Regions from separate parts of the Streptomyces sp. NPDC093586 genome, predicted to be linked through region 2. Evidence: riboswitches for the same ligand, from Rfam matches in the RefSeq annotation. Region 2 holds a riboswitch; the other holds the start of a gene.

Region 1 (5,186 bases), on a different contig from region 2:
ACAGTCGGAAGCCGGGGCCGCCCCAACCCGCCGACGGCAAACTACGCCGTCGCCGCCTTCAGCGGCCTCGCGGGGTCGGCGAGCAGACGCGGATCCATCCTGGCGCCCGCCTCGATCAGGCGCCTGCCCTGGGCCAGGTCCCGGGGGCGGCCCACCGCCAGCAGGGCGATCAGCCGCTCCTCGCGCAGCCAGCAGACCGTCCAGGCGGGGCCGGCGGGATCGCCGCGCCACAGGGTGGTGTCGGCGGACGTGTGGTGACCCGCGTACTGGACGAACCGGCCGAACTGCTCGGACCAGAAGTACGGCACCGGGTCGTAGGCCGCCGGGGCCTCGCCGGCGGCGGCGCCGAGGATGTCGGCGGCGACCGTGCGCGGGCCCTGGAGGGCGTTGTCCCAGTGGTGGACGAGCAGCCGCTCGCCGTAGCGGCCGGAGGGGAAGGAGGCGCAGTCGCCGACCGCGTGGACGTCCGGCACGGAGGTGCGCAGGTGGTCGTCGGCCAGGATCTCGCCGTGCGGGCCGAGCTCGACGCCGGAGCCGGCGAGCCAGGCGGTGGCGGGCCGGGCGCCGATGCCGACGACGACGGCGCCGGCGGGCAGCCGCGAACCGTCGTCGAGGACGACGACGTGACCGGACTCGCCGGGCTCACCGGGCTCGACGCGCTCCACGCGCGCGTGGGTGCGCAGTACGGCGCCCGCGTCGGCGTACCAGGCGGTCATGGGGGCGGCGACCTCGGCGGGCAGCGCGTCGGCGAGGGGCCGGTCGGCGGCCTCCACGACGGTCACCGCGCAGCCCGCCTCGCGCGCGGCGGTGGCGAACTCGGCGCCGATCCAGCCCGCGCCGACGACCACGATGTCGTGCTGCCGGGCGAGCACCGGGCGCAGCCGCTCGGCGTCGTCCAGGGTGCGCAGCAGATGCACGCCGGGGACGCCCTCGCCGCCGGGCAGCCGGACCGGTTCGGCGCCGGTCGCGACGACGAGGGCGTCGTACGGCACGGGCCCGGCGGAGGTGTCCAGGAGGTGCGCGTCGGGACGCAGGCCCAGCGCCTCGCAGCCGAGCCGCAGCTCGATGCCGAGCGCCTCGAAGTCGACGTCGAAGGCGGAGCCCTCGGCCGTGCCGAGCAGGACGGCCTTGGACAGCGGGGGACGGTCGTACGGCTGGTGGGGTTCGGCTCCGATCAGGGTCACGGTGCCGGTGAAGCCCTGTTCGCGCAGGGCGACCGCGGTCTGCACGCCCGCCATGCCCGCACCGACGACGACCACACGACGCCCCGCGTCCGCTCCCCGCTCCTGCGTCTGCTCGCTCACCTGATCACCTTAGGCACCCGGCGGGTCGCCGGTCAGTCCTCGGACGCGGTGATCTGCTCCACAACGCTCGTCCCGCTGCCCCGGCGCGACTCCCACTCCCAGGTCTCCTCCAGGCGCACCCGCCCGTCGGGCAGGTCGACGACCGTCGACACGCAGTGGCCCGACGACGTGCTGCCGTCGGTCCTGAGCTGCACGTACCGGAAGTCGAGCCGGTCGCCCTCGCGGGTGCCCACCAGCCGGCCCCGTACGACGTCGCCGCCCGCGTACTCGGCCCAGACCTCGCCGTCCGCCTCGTGGTAGGCGAACCGGGTGCGGGTGCCCACCTGGCCGGGGGCCTGGTCGGCGACCGGGGCGAGGACGAGACCGTCGAGCGAACGGGCCATGGCGGAGGCTCCCTTACGAGGTGGACCGGCTGCGGGCTAGGGTGGCCAACGTAAAGCACTCGCGGGAGCCCGGACGCACCGGGCTGAGAGGGAGGCTGGCGGCCTCCGACCGTACGAACCTGATCCGGGTCATGCCGGCGAAGGGAGGGGCTGGACGCCCATGTCGTCCCCACCGATCACACCGTCCGCACCGTCGTCACCCCGCACGTCACCGCGGACGCCGGACGTCCTCGTCGTGGGCGGCGGGATCATCGGCCTGGTCACGGCCTGGCGGTCCGCGCAGCGCGGGCTCGCCACGGCCCTCGTGGACCCGGAGCCGGGCGGCGGCGCCGCCCAGGTGGCGGCCGGGATGCTGGCCGCCGTCACGGAGCTGCACCACGGCGAGCAGACGCTGCTCGCGCTGAACCTCGCCTCGGCCCGCCGCTATCCGGAGTTCGCCGCCGAGCTGACCGACCTCACGGGCCACGACCTCGGGTACCGCCGCTGTGGCACCCTGGCCGTCGCGCTGGACGCCGACGACCGCGCCCACCTGCGGGAACTGCACGCGCTGCAGGAGCGCTCGGGTCTGGACTCCGAGTGGCTGTCGGGGCGCGAGTGCCGGCGCCTGGAGCCGATGCTCGCGCCGGGCGTGCGCGGAGGGCTGCGGGTGGACGGCGACCACCAGATCGACCCCCGGCGTCTGGCCGGCGCGCTGGTGGCCGCCTGCGAGCGTGCGGGTGTGGTCCTCCACCGGGTGTGGGCCGACCGGCTCACCGTCGCCGGGGACCGGGCGACCGGCGTCGTCACGGCCGACGGCACGGCGCTGGAGGCCGGGCAGGTGGTACTGGCCGGGGGCAGCCTGAGCGGGCGCCTCGCGGGCGTGCCGGACGCCGTGCTGCCGCCGGTGCGGCCGGTGAAGGGGCAGGTGCTGCGCCTGACCATGCCGCGGACGCACGGGCCGCTGCTGAGCCGGACGGTGCGGGCCGTGGTGCGCGGCAACCCGCTCTACCTGGTGCCCCGGGAGAGCGGCGAGCTGGTCGTCGGCGCCACCAGCGAGGAGCTGGGATGGGACACGACGGTGACCGCGGGCGGCGTCTACGAGCTGCTGCGCGACGCCCACGAGCTGGTCCCCGGCATCACCGAGCTGCCGCTGGCGGAGACCCGCGCGGGTCTGCGCCCCGGCTCCCCGGACAACGCCCCGCTGCTCGGCCCGGCCGGTCTCGAGGGGCTGCTGCTGGCCACCGGGCACCACCGCAACGGCGTCCTGCTGACCCCGGTCACCGGCGACGTCATGGCGCACGTCCTGGTCACCGGGGAGCTCCCGGAGGAGGCCCGTCCCTTCACTCCCCGGCGCTTCGGCGCCGCCGCACTCACGGAGCGGACCGTATGAAGATCTCCGTCAACGGGGAGCCGCGCGAGGTGGCTCCCGGCACCGCCCTGGACACCCTGGTGGGCACGCTCACCGCGGCGCCGTCCGGAGTGGCCGCCGCCCTGAACGAGACCGTCGTCCCGCGCGCGCGGTGGTCCGCCACCGCCCTGTCCGACGGCGACCGCGTCGAAGTGCTCACCGCCGTCCAAGGAGGCTGACCCATGGCCGACGATCCCTTCGTCCTCGGCGGTACGGCCTACTCGTCCCGCCTGATCATGGGCACCGGCGGTGCGCCCAGCCTGGAGGTGCTGGAGCACGCTCTGGTGGCGTCCGGGACGGAGCTGACGACCGTCGCGATGCGCCGGGTGAACCCGTCCGTGCACGGGTCCGTGCTGTCGGTCCTGGAGAAGCTCGGCATCCGGGTGCTGCCGAACACGGCCGGCTGTTTCACCGCCGGGGAGGCCGTCCTCACCGCCCGCCTCGCGCGCGAGGCCCTCGGCACGGACCTGGTCAAGCTGGAGGTCATCGCCGACGAGCGCACCCTGCTGCCGGACCCGGTCGAGCTGCTGGACGCGGCGGAGACGCTGGTGGACGACGGCTTCACGGTGCTGCCGTACACGAACGACGACCCGGTCCTCGCCCGGAAGCTGGAGGACGTCGGGTGTGCGGCGATCATGCCGCTCGGGTCGCCGATCGGATCCGGGCTCGGCATCCGCAACCCGCACAACTTCCAGTTGATCGTGGAGCACGCGCGCGTGCCGGTGATCCTGGACGCGGGGGCCGGTACGGCGTCGGACGCGGCGCTGGCGATGGAGCTGGGGTGTGCGGGTGTGATGCTGGCCTCGGCGGTGACGCGGGCGCAGGAACCGGTGCTGATGGCCGCCGCCATGCGCTCGGCGGTGGAGGCGGGGCGGCTGGCGCGGCGGGCGGGGCGGATGCCGCGGCGGCACTTCGCCGAGGCGTCCTCTCCTGCGGAGGGCCTGGCGGTGCTCGATCCGGAGCGGCCCGCTTTCCAGTGACCGCGCGCTGCGGTGCCGAGCCCTTCCGCCCAGGCACCACCCGTTTCCGGCCGGTCGAGAGGCGGGCCCCGCCCGCGGACGGCGTGGGAAGCGTCACAGGACCGTTGCAGTGGCGCCCCGTCTTTCCGGGCGTGGCGGCGTGGGGTCCGCGGTGGCTCGTACACTCGCCTGCGTGGACACGACCCTTCAGGACCCTCTGGTCGGGCAGGTGCTCGACGGCCGGTACCGCGTCGAGGCGCGGATCGCGGTCGGCGGGATGGCCACGGTCTACCGGGCCGTGGACACCCGCCTGGACCGCGTGCTCGCGCTGAAGGTGATGCACCCGACGCTCGCCACCGACGCCTCCTTCGTCGAGCGGTTCATCCGCGAGGCCAAGTCGGTGGCCCGGCTCGACCACCCCAACGTCGTCCAGGTCTTCGACCAGGGGGCCGAGGGGGCGTACGTCTACCTGGCCATGGAGTACATCGCCGGCTGCACCCTGCGCGACGTGCTGCGCGAGCGCGGGGCGCTCCAGCCGCGGGCCGCGCTGGACATCCTGGAGCCGGTGCTGGCCGCGCTGGGCGCCGCGCACCGGGCCGGGTTCGTGCACCGGGACATGAAGCCGGAGAACGTGCTGATAGGGGACGACGGCCGGGTCAAGGTCGCCGACTTCGGGCTGGTGCGGGCCGTGGACACGGTCACCAGCACCACCGGGTCGGTCCTGGGCACGGTCTCCTACCTGGCACCCGAGCAGATCGAGCACGGCGCCGCCGATCCGAGGGTCGACGTGTACGCGTGCGGTGTCGTCCTGTACGAGATGCTGACCGGCGGCAAGCCGCACGAGGGAGACTCCCCCGCGCAGATCCTCTACAAGCACCTCCACGAGGACGTGCCGCCGCCGTCGGCCGCCGTCCCGGGGATGGCGTACGCGCTGGACGATCTGGTCGCGTCGGCGACCGCGCGCACACCGGAGGTCCGTCCGCACGACGCCGTGGCGCTGCTGGCGCGGGTCCGTGAGGCGCGTGGGGCGCTGAGCGCCGAGCAGCTGGACACCGTGCCCCCGCAGGCCCTCGCCGCGGACCACGACAACGCCGAGGACCGCACGAGTGTGATCCCGCGCGCGCTGACCATGCCCCGGCCGCTGCCGGTGAAC
Region 2 (5,186 bases):
CAGCGCGGCCGCCGCCAGACCGCCGATGAGCACGGCGACGGCGGTGGAGGCGACGGCGTACTGCAGGGAGTTGCCGACCGCCTCGATCGGCGGGACGAGGAAGGTGCCGCCGTCCTCGTGGGTCAGCGCCCGGTAGTACGTGAGGCCGCCGGCGCCGAACGACCGCTGGACCAGCACGGCGAGCGGCAGCACGACGAGGACGGCGACGGTGACGAGCACACCCGCCAGCAGCGCCCACTGCCCGGCCCCGCGCGGCCGGCGCGCGGTGCGGGCCGCGTCCACCAGCCGCAGGGCGCTCTCGCGCCGCCGTACCGTCCAGGCGTGCACGGCGAGGATGGCGCAGACCGCCGCGAACTGGATCAGGGTCAGCACGGCGGCCGTGGACAGGTCGAACACGTGCGAGGTCTGCCGGTAGATCTCCACCTCCAGGGTGGAGAAGGCGGGCCCGCCGAGGATCTGGACGACGCCGAAGGAGGTGAAGGTGAACAGGAACACCATCAGCGCGGCGGCGGCCACGGCGGGCGCGAGCGCCGGCAGGGTGACCCGCCGCCAGGCCCGCAACGGGGAGGCGCCGAGCATCCGCGCCGCCTCCTCCTGGCGCGGGTCGAGCTGCGCCCACAGCCCGCCGACGGTGCGCACGACGACGGCGTAGTTGAAGAAGACGTGCGCGAGCAGGATGGCCCACACCGTGGTGTCCAGCCGTACGCCCCACAGCTCGTCGAGCAGCCCGCCCCGCCCGACGAGCGCCAGGAACGCCGTGCCCACCACGACCGTCGGCAGCACGAACGGCACGGTCACCACGGCCCGCAGCAGTTGCTTGCCGGGGAAGTCGAGGCGGGCGAAGACATAGGCGCCGGGCAGGGCGATCAGCAGGGTGAGCGCGGTGGACGCGAGGGCCTGCCATGTGGTGAACCACAGCACGTGCCGGACGTCGGGCTGGGCCAGGACGTCCCCGATCCGCCCGAACCGCCAGACGCCGTCGACCTGGAGTCCGCGCGCGACGATCGCGGCGACGGGGTAGGCGAAGAAGACCGCGAAGAACGCGACGGGGCCGGCCATCAGGGCCAGCCGCGCCGCGCTCCCGCGCCACCGGGTGCCGGCGGACCGGGCGGCCTTGGTCACTTCGGTCACTTCGGTCACTTCAGGAGGAGCGAGGTCCACGACTTGACCCACTGGTCACGGTTGTCGGCGATCTTCTTCGGGTCCAGGGTCTGCGGGTTCTTGGCCTGCGGGCCGTACTTCACGAACTCCGGCGGGACCTGGGCCGCCTCCCGCACCGGGTAGACGAACATGTTCAGCGGCATGTCGTCCTGGAACTTCTTGCTGACCAGGAAGTCCAGCAGCGCCTTGCCGCCCTCGGGGTTCCGCGCGTTGCTCAGCAGGCCCGCGTACTCGACCTGGCGGAAGCAGGTGCCGGTGGCGACGCCCGTGGGAGCGGTGGCCGGCTTCGGGTCGGCGTAGATCACCTCGGCGGGCGGCGAGGAGGCGTAGGAGACGACGAGCGGGCGGTCGCCCTTCGCCTTCTTGCCGCCGGACGAACCGGAGAACTCCTCGTTGTACGCCTGCTCCCAGCTGTCGACGACCTTGACGCCGTTCGCCTTCAGCTTCTTCCAGTAGTCCTGCCAGCCGTCGTCGCCGTACTCGGCGGCGGTGCCCAGCAGGAAGCCGAGACCGGGCGAGGAGCTGCCGGCGTCCTCGGTGACGAGGAGGTTCTTGTACGCGGGCTCGGCGAGGTCGTCGAAGGAGTCGGGCGGGGTCAGCTTGTGCTCGCTGAAGTACGCCTTGTCGTAGTTGACGCAGATGTCACCGGTGTCGACGGGCGTGACCCGGTGCTTGTCCTGGTCGACCCGGTACTCGGGGAGGATCATGTCGGAGCCCTTGGGCTCGTACGACTGGAACAGCCCGTTGTCGAGCGCCCGCGACAGCAGCGTGTTGTCGACGCCGAAGAAGACGTCGCCCTGCGGGTTGTCCTTGGTGAGGACGGCCTTGTTGACGGCCTGCCCGGCGTCGCCGTCCTTCAGGACCCTGACCTTGTAGCCGGAGCTCTTCTCGAAGTCCGCGATGACGTTCTTGGACGCGGCCCACGAGTCGTGGCTGACGAGGGTCACGGTCTTGTCGGACCCCTCGTTCTGGCCGTCGGACGACGATCCGCAGGCGGCCAGGCCGCCGACCAGACCGAGCCCGACGACCAGGACACTGGCCTTCTTGGTGATGCTCACGGAATTCCTCCTGGGTCACCAGGAGAAGACGCGGCCCTGCCCGGGATCCCTGGCGAGGGATCCCGGGCAGGGCGCAACAGCTCGAGTGATGACCGATCTCCCTACCCAGAATGACCTGGGCCAGGTTCGGAGGGTCTGCGGCCGGTGCCGCACTCTCAGCGCTGTGGCGCTCCCCTGTCGGAATATGAAGATGTCGGAATACGAAGATGTACGCCGGTCAGATTACCGCTCGCTCGCGGCGAGCTGACCACACGCCCCGTCGATCTCCTGCCCACGGGTGTCCCGGATGGTCACCGGCACACCGTGCGCCGCGATGGCCTCCACGAACGCCTTCTCGTCCTCGGGCCGCGATGCGGTCCACTTCGAGCCCGGCGTCGGGTTGAGCGGGATGAGGTTGACGTGCACCGGCTTGCCCTTGAGCAGCCGTCCGAGCCGGTCGCCGCGCCACGCCTGGTCGTTGATGTCGCGGATCAGCGCGTACTCGATGGACAGCCGGCGCCCGGACTTCGCCGCGTACCCGAAGCCGGCGTCGAGGACCTCGCGCACCTTCCACCGCGTGTTCACGGGGACGAGGGTGTCGCGCAGTTCGTCGTCGGGGGCGTGCAGGGAGATGGCGAGGCGGCACTTGAAGCCCTCGTCGGCGAACCGGTGGATCGCCGGGACCAGACCGACCGTGGAGACGGTGATGCCGCGCTGGGACAGCCCCAGCCCGTCGGGCTCGGGGTCGGTGAGGCGGCGGATGGCTCCGACGACCCGGTTGTAGTTGGCGAGGGGCTCGCCCATGCCCATGAACACGATGTTGCTCAGCCGCGCGGGGCCACCGGGGACCTCGCCGTCCCTGAGCGCCCGCATGCCGTCGACGATCTGGTGCACGATCTCGGCGGTGGACAGGTTCCGGTCCAGTCCGGCCTGCCCGGTGGCGCAGAAGGGGCAGTTCATGCCGCAGCCCGCCTGGGAGCTGATGCACATGGTCACCCGGTCCGGGTAGCGCATGAGCACGGACTCGACGAGCGTCCCGTCGAACAGCTTCCACAGCGTCTTGCGGGTGGTGCCCTGGTCGGTCGACAGGTGCCGGACGACCGACATCAGGTCGGGCAGCAGCGCGTCCCGGAGTCCCTGGCGCGAACCGGCGGGGATGTCGGTCCACTGCTCGGGGTCGTGGGCGTAGCGCGCGAAGTAGTGCTGCGAGAGCTGCTTCGCGCGGAACGGCTTCTCACCGATCGCGGCGACGGCCTCCTTGCGCTCGGCGGGCGACAGGTCGGCGAGATGCCGCGGCGGCTTCTTGGCTCCGCGCGGGGCGACGAAGGTCAGCTCACCGGGGACGGGACGGGCCACTGTCGGACAACTCCTCATGACGACGGGCCTGTGGCAACCCCGCGTCGGCGGGGACAACGGCAGGACCATGCCGAAGCCAGGAGACCTCACTGGAACATCCCCGCGTCGGCGGAGACGATGAAAGGGCCCGCGGCCATACGCCGCGAGCCCTTCCAGACTACCCGACCGCCGTCAACCCGCCCCGACGAAGATCACCAACAACAGCCACACCACCGGCGCCGTCGGCAGGAGCGAGTCCAGGCGGTCCATGATGCCGCCGTGGCCCGGCAGCAGCGTGCCCATGTCCTTGATGCCCAGGTCCCGCTTGATCATGGACTCGCCGAGGTCGCCCAGCGTGGCGCTGGCCGCGACCGCGAGGCCGAGCAGCAGGCCCTGCCACCAGGAACCGCCGTCGATCAGGAACTGCATGCACAGCGCGCCCACCGCCATCGCGAAGGCGACCGCTCCGAGCAGACCCTCGCGGGTCTTGCCGGGGCTGATGCGCGGGGCGAGCTTGGTCCGGCCGAAACGCCAGCCGACCGCGTACGCGCCGGTGTCGCTGACGACCGTCAGCAGCAGGAAGGTCAGGACGCGCCAAGGGCCGTCGTCGGCCGCCAGCATCATGGCGACGAACGTGGCCAGGAACGGCACGTAGAAGGCGGCGAACAGGCCCGCCGTGACGTCCTTGAGGTAGTCCTCCGGCGGTTCGGTCATCCGCCAGACGAGGACCGCCAGCGCCGTGAGCGCCATGGCGACCCACGCGCCCTCGGCGCCGCGCACGTACCCGGCGACGACCATCGCCGCGCCGCCGACCGCGAGCGGCACGAGGGGCGCCTTGATGCCCTTGCGCTCCTGGAGCCGCGTGGTCAGCTCCCACAGGCCCACCACGACGGCTATGGCGATGACCCCGACGAAGACGGCCTTGACGAAGAACAGCGACGCGACGATCACCGCGCCGAGCCCGACGCCGACCCCTATCGCGGCACCCAGGTCGCGCCCCGCGCTCTTCTTCTGCGGCTGGGGCTGCGGCTGCGGCTGCGCCGGCTGCTGGGCGTCGGGCATGGGCTCCGGATTCTGCGGCACAGCCGCATACGGCTGCGCCGACGGGGTCTCGCCGCGGTACGTGTCGTCGCGCAGCGGCTCGTCTCGGACCAGGGGGCCGCTCAGCCGAGCGGCCCCCTGGTCGTCATCCTGGTCTCCGCCGTGTTCGGGTACGTCGGGCACGATGGGCATGGGGCGAGTCTGCTGCGCGTTGTGCGCATCGTACGCGGGACCCGCCGGGGCCGCCCCCTGGACAGGTCCCCGGTCGGACGGCCCCCAGTGCCCGGCTTGTGGCGGCGCTCCCCAGGAAGAGTCGTTCATCAGACCTCGAGCAGTTCGGCTTCCTTGTGCTTCAGGAGCTCGTCCACCTGGGCGACGTACTTGGCGGTGGTGTCGTCGAGCTCCTTCTCCGCACGGCGGCCCTCGTCCTCGCCGACCTCGCCGTCCTTGACCAGCTTGTCGATGGCGTCCTTGGCCTTGCGGCGCACGGAGCGGATGGACACCTTGGCGTCCTCGCCCTTGCCCTTGGCGACCTTGATGTACTCGCGGCGGCGCTCCTCGGTGAGCTCGGGGAACACCACCCGGATGATGTTGCCGTCGTTGCTCGGGTTG

What was found. Region 2 has a riboswitch for thiamine pyrophosphate ahead of ACIRFH_RS19910 (thiamine ABC transporter substrate binding subunit). Riboswitches for the same ligand answer to the same signal wherever they lie in the genome.
Region 1: linked by a shared signal. The riboswitch ahead of thiO (glycine oxidase ThiO) and the one ahead of ACIRFH_RS19910 (thiamine ABC transporter substrate binding subunit) in region 2 are both predicted to bind thiamine pyrophosphate.

Annotation. Positions count from the first base shown of each region.
Region 1 covers NZ_JBIWJA010000011.1:148,787-153,972, forward strand. The annotation lists gene ACIRFH_RS14775 (NAD(P)/FAD-dependent oxidoreductase) at 42-1,304, opposite strand; gene ACIRFH_RS14780 (hypothetical protein) at 1,337-1,687, opposite strand; TPP riboswitch at 1,739-1,850, shown strand; gene thiO (glycine oxidase ThiO) at 1,848-3,056, shown strand; gene thiS (sulfur carrier protein ThiS) at 3,053-3,253, shown strand; gene ACIRFH_RS14795 (thiazole synthase) at 3,257-4,054, shown strand; gene pknB (Stk1 family PASTA domain-containing Ser/Thr kinase) at 4,227-5,186, shown strand, end outside.
Region 2 covers NZ_JBIWJA010000018.1:59,198-64,383, forward strand. The annotation lists gene ACIRFH_RS19905 (ABC transporter permease) at 1-1,059, opposite strand, end outside; gene ACIRFH_RS19910 (thiamine ABC transporter substrate binding subunit) at 1,137-2,219, opposite strand; TPP riboswitch at 2,300-2,405, opposite strand; gene rlmN (23S rRNA (adenine(2503)-C(2))-methyltransferase RlmN) at 2,442-3,554, opposite strand; gene ACIRFH_RS19920 (phosphatidate cytidylyltransferase) at 3,726-4,895, opposite strand; gene frr (ribosome recycling factor) at 4,895-5,186, opposite strand, start outside.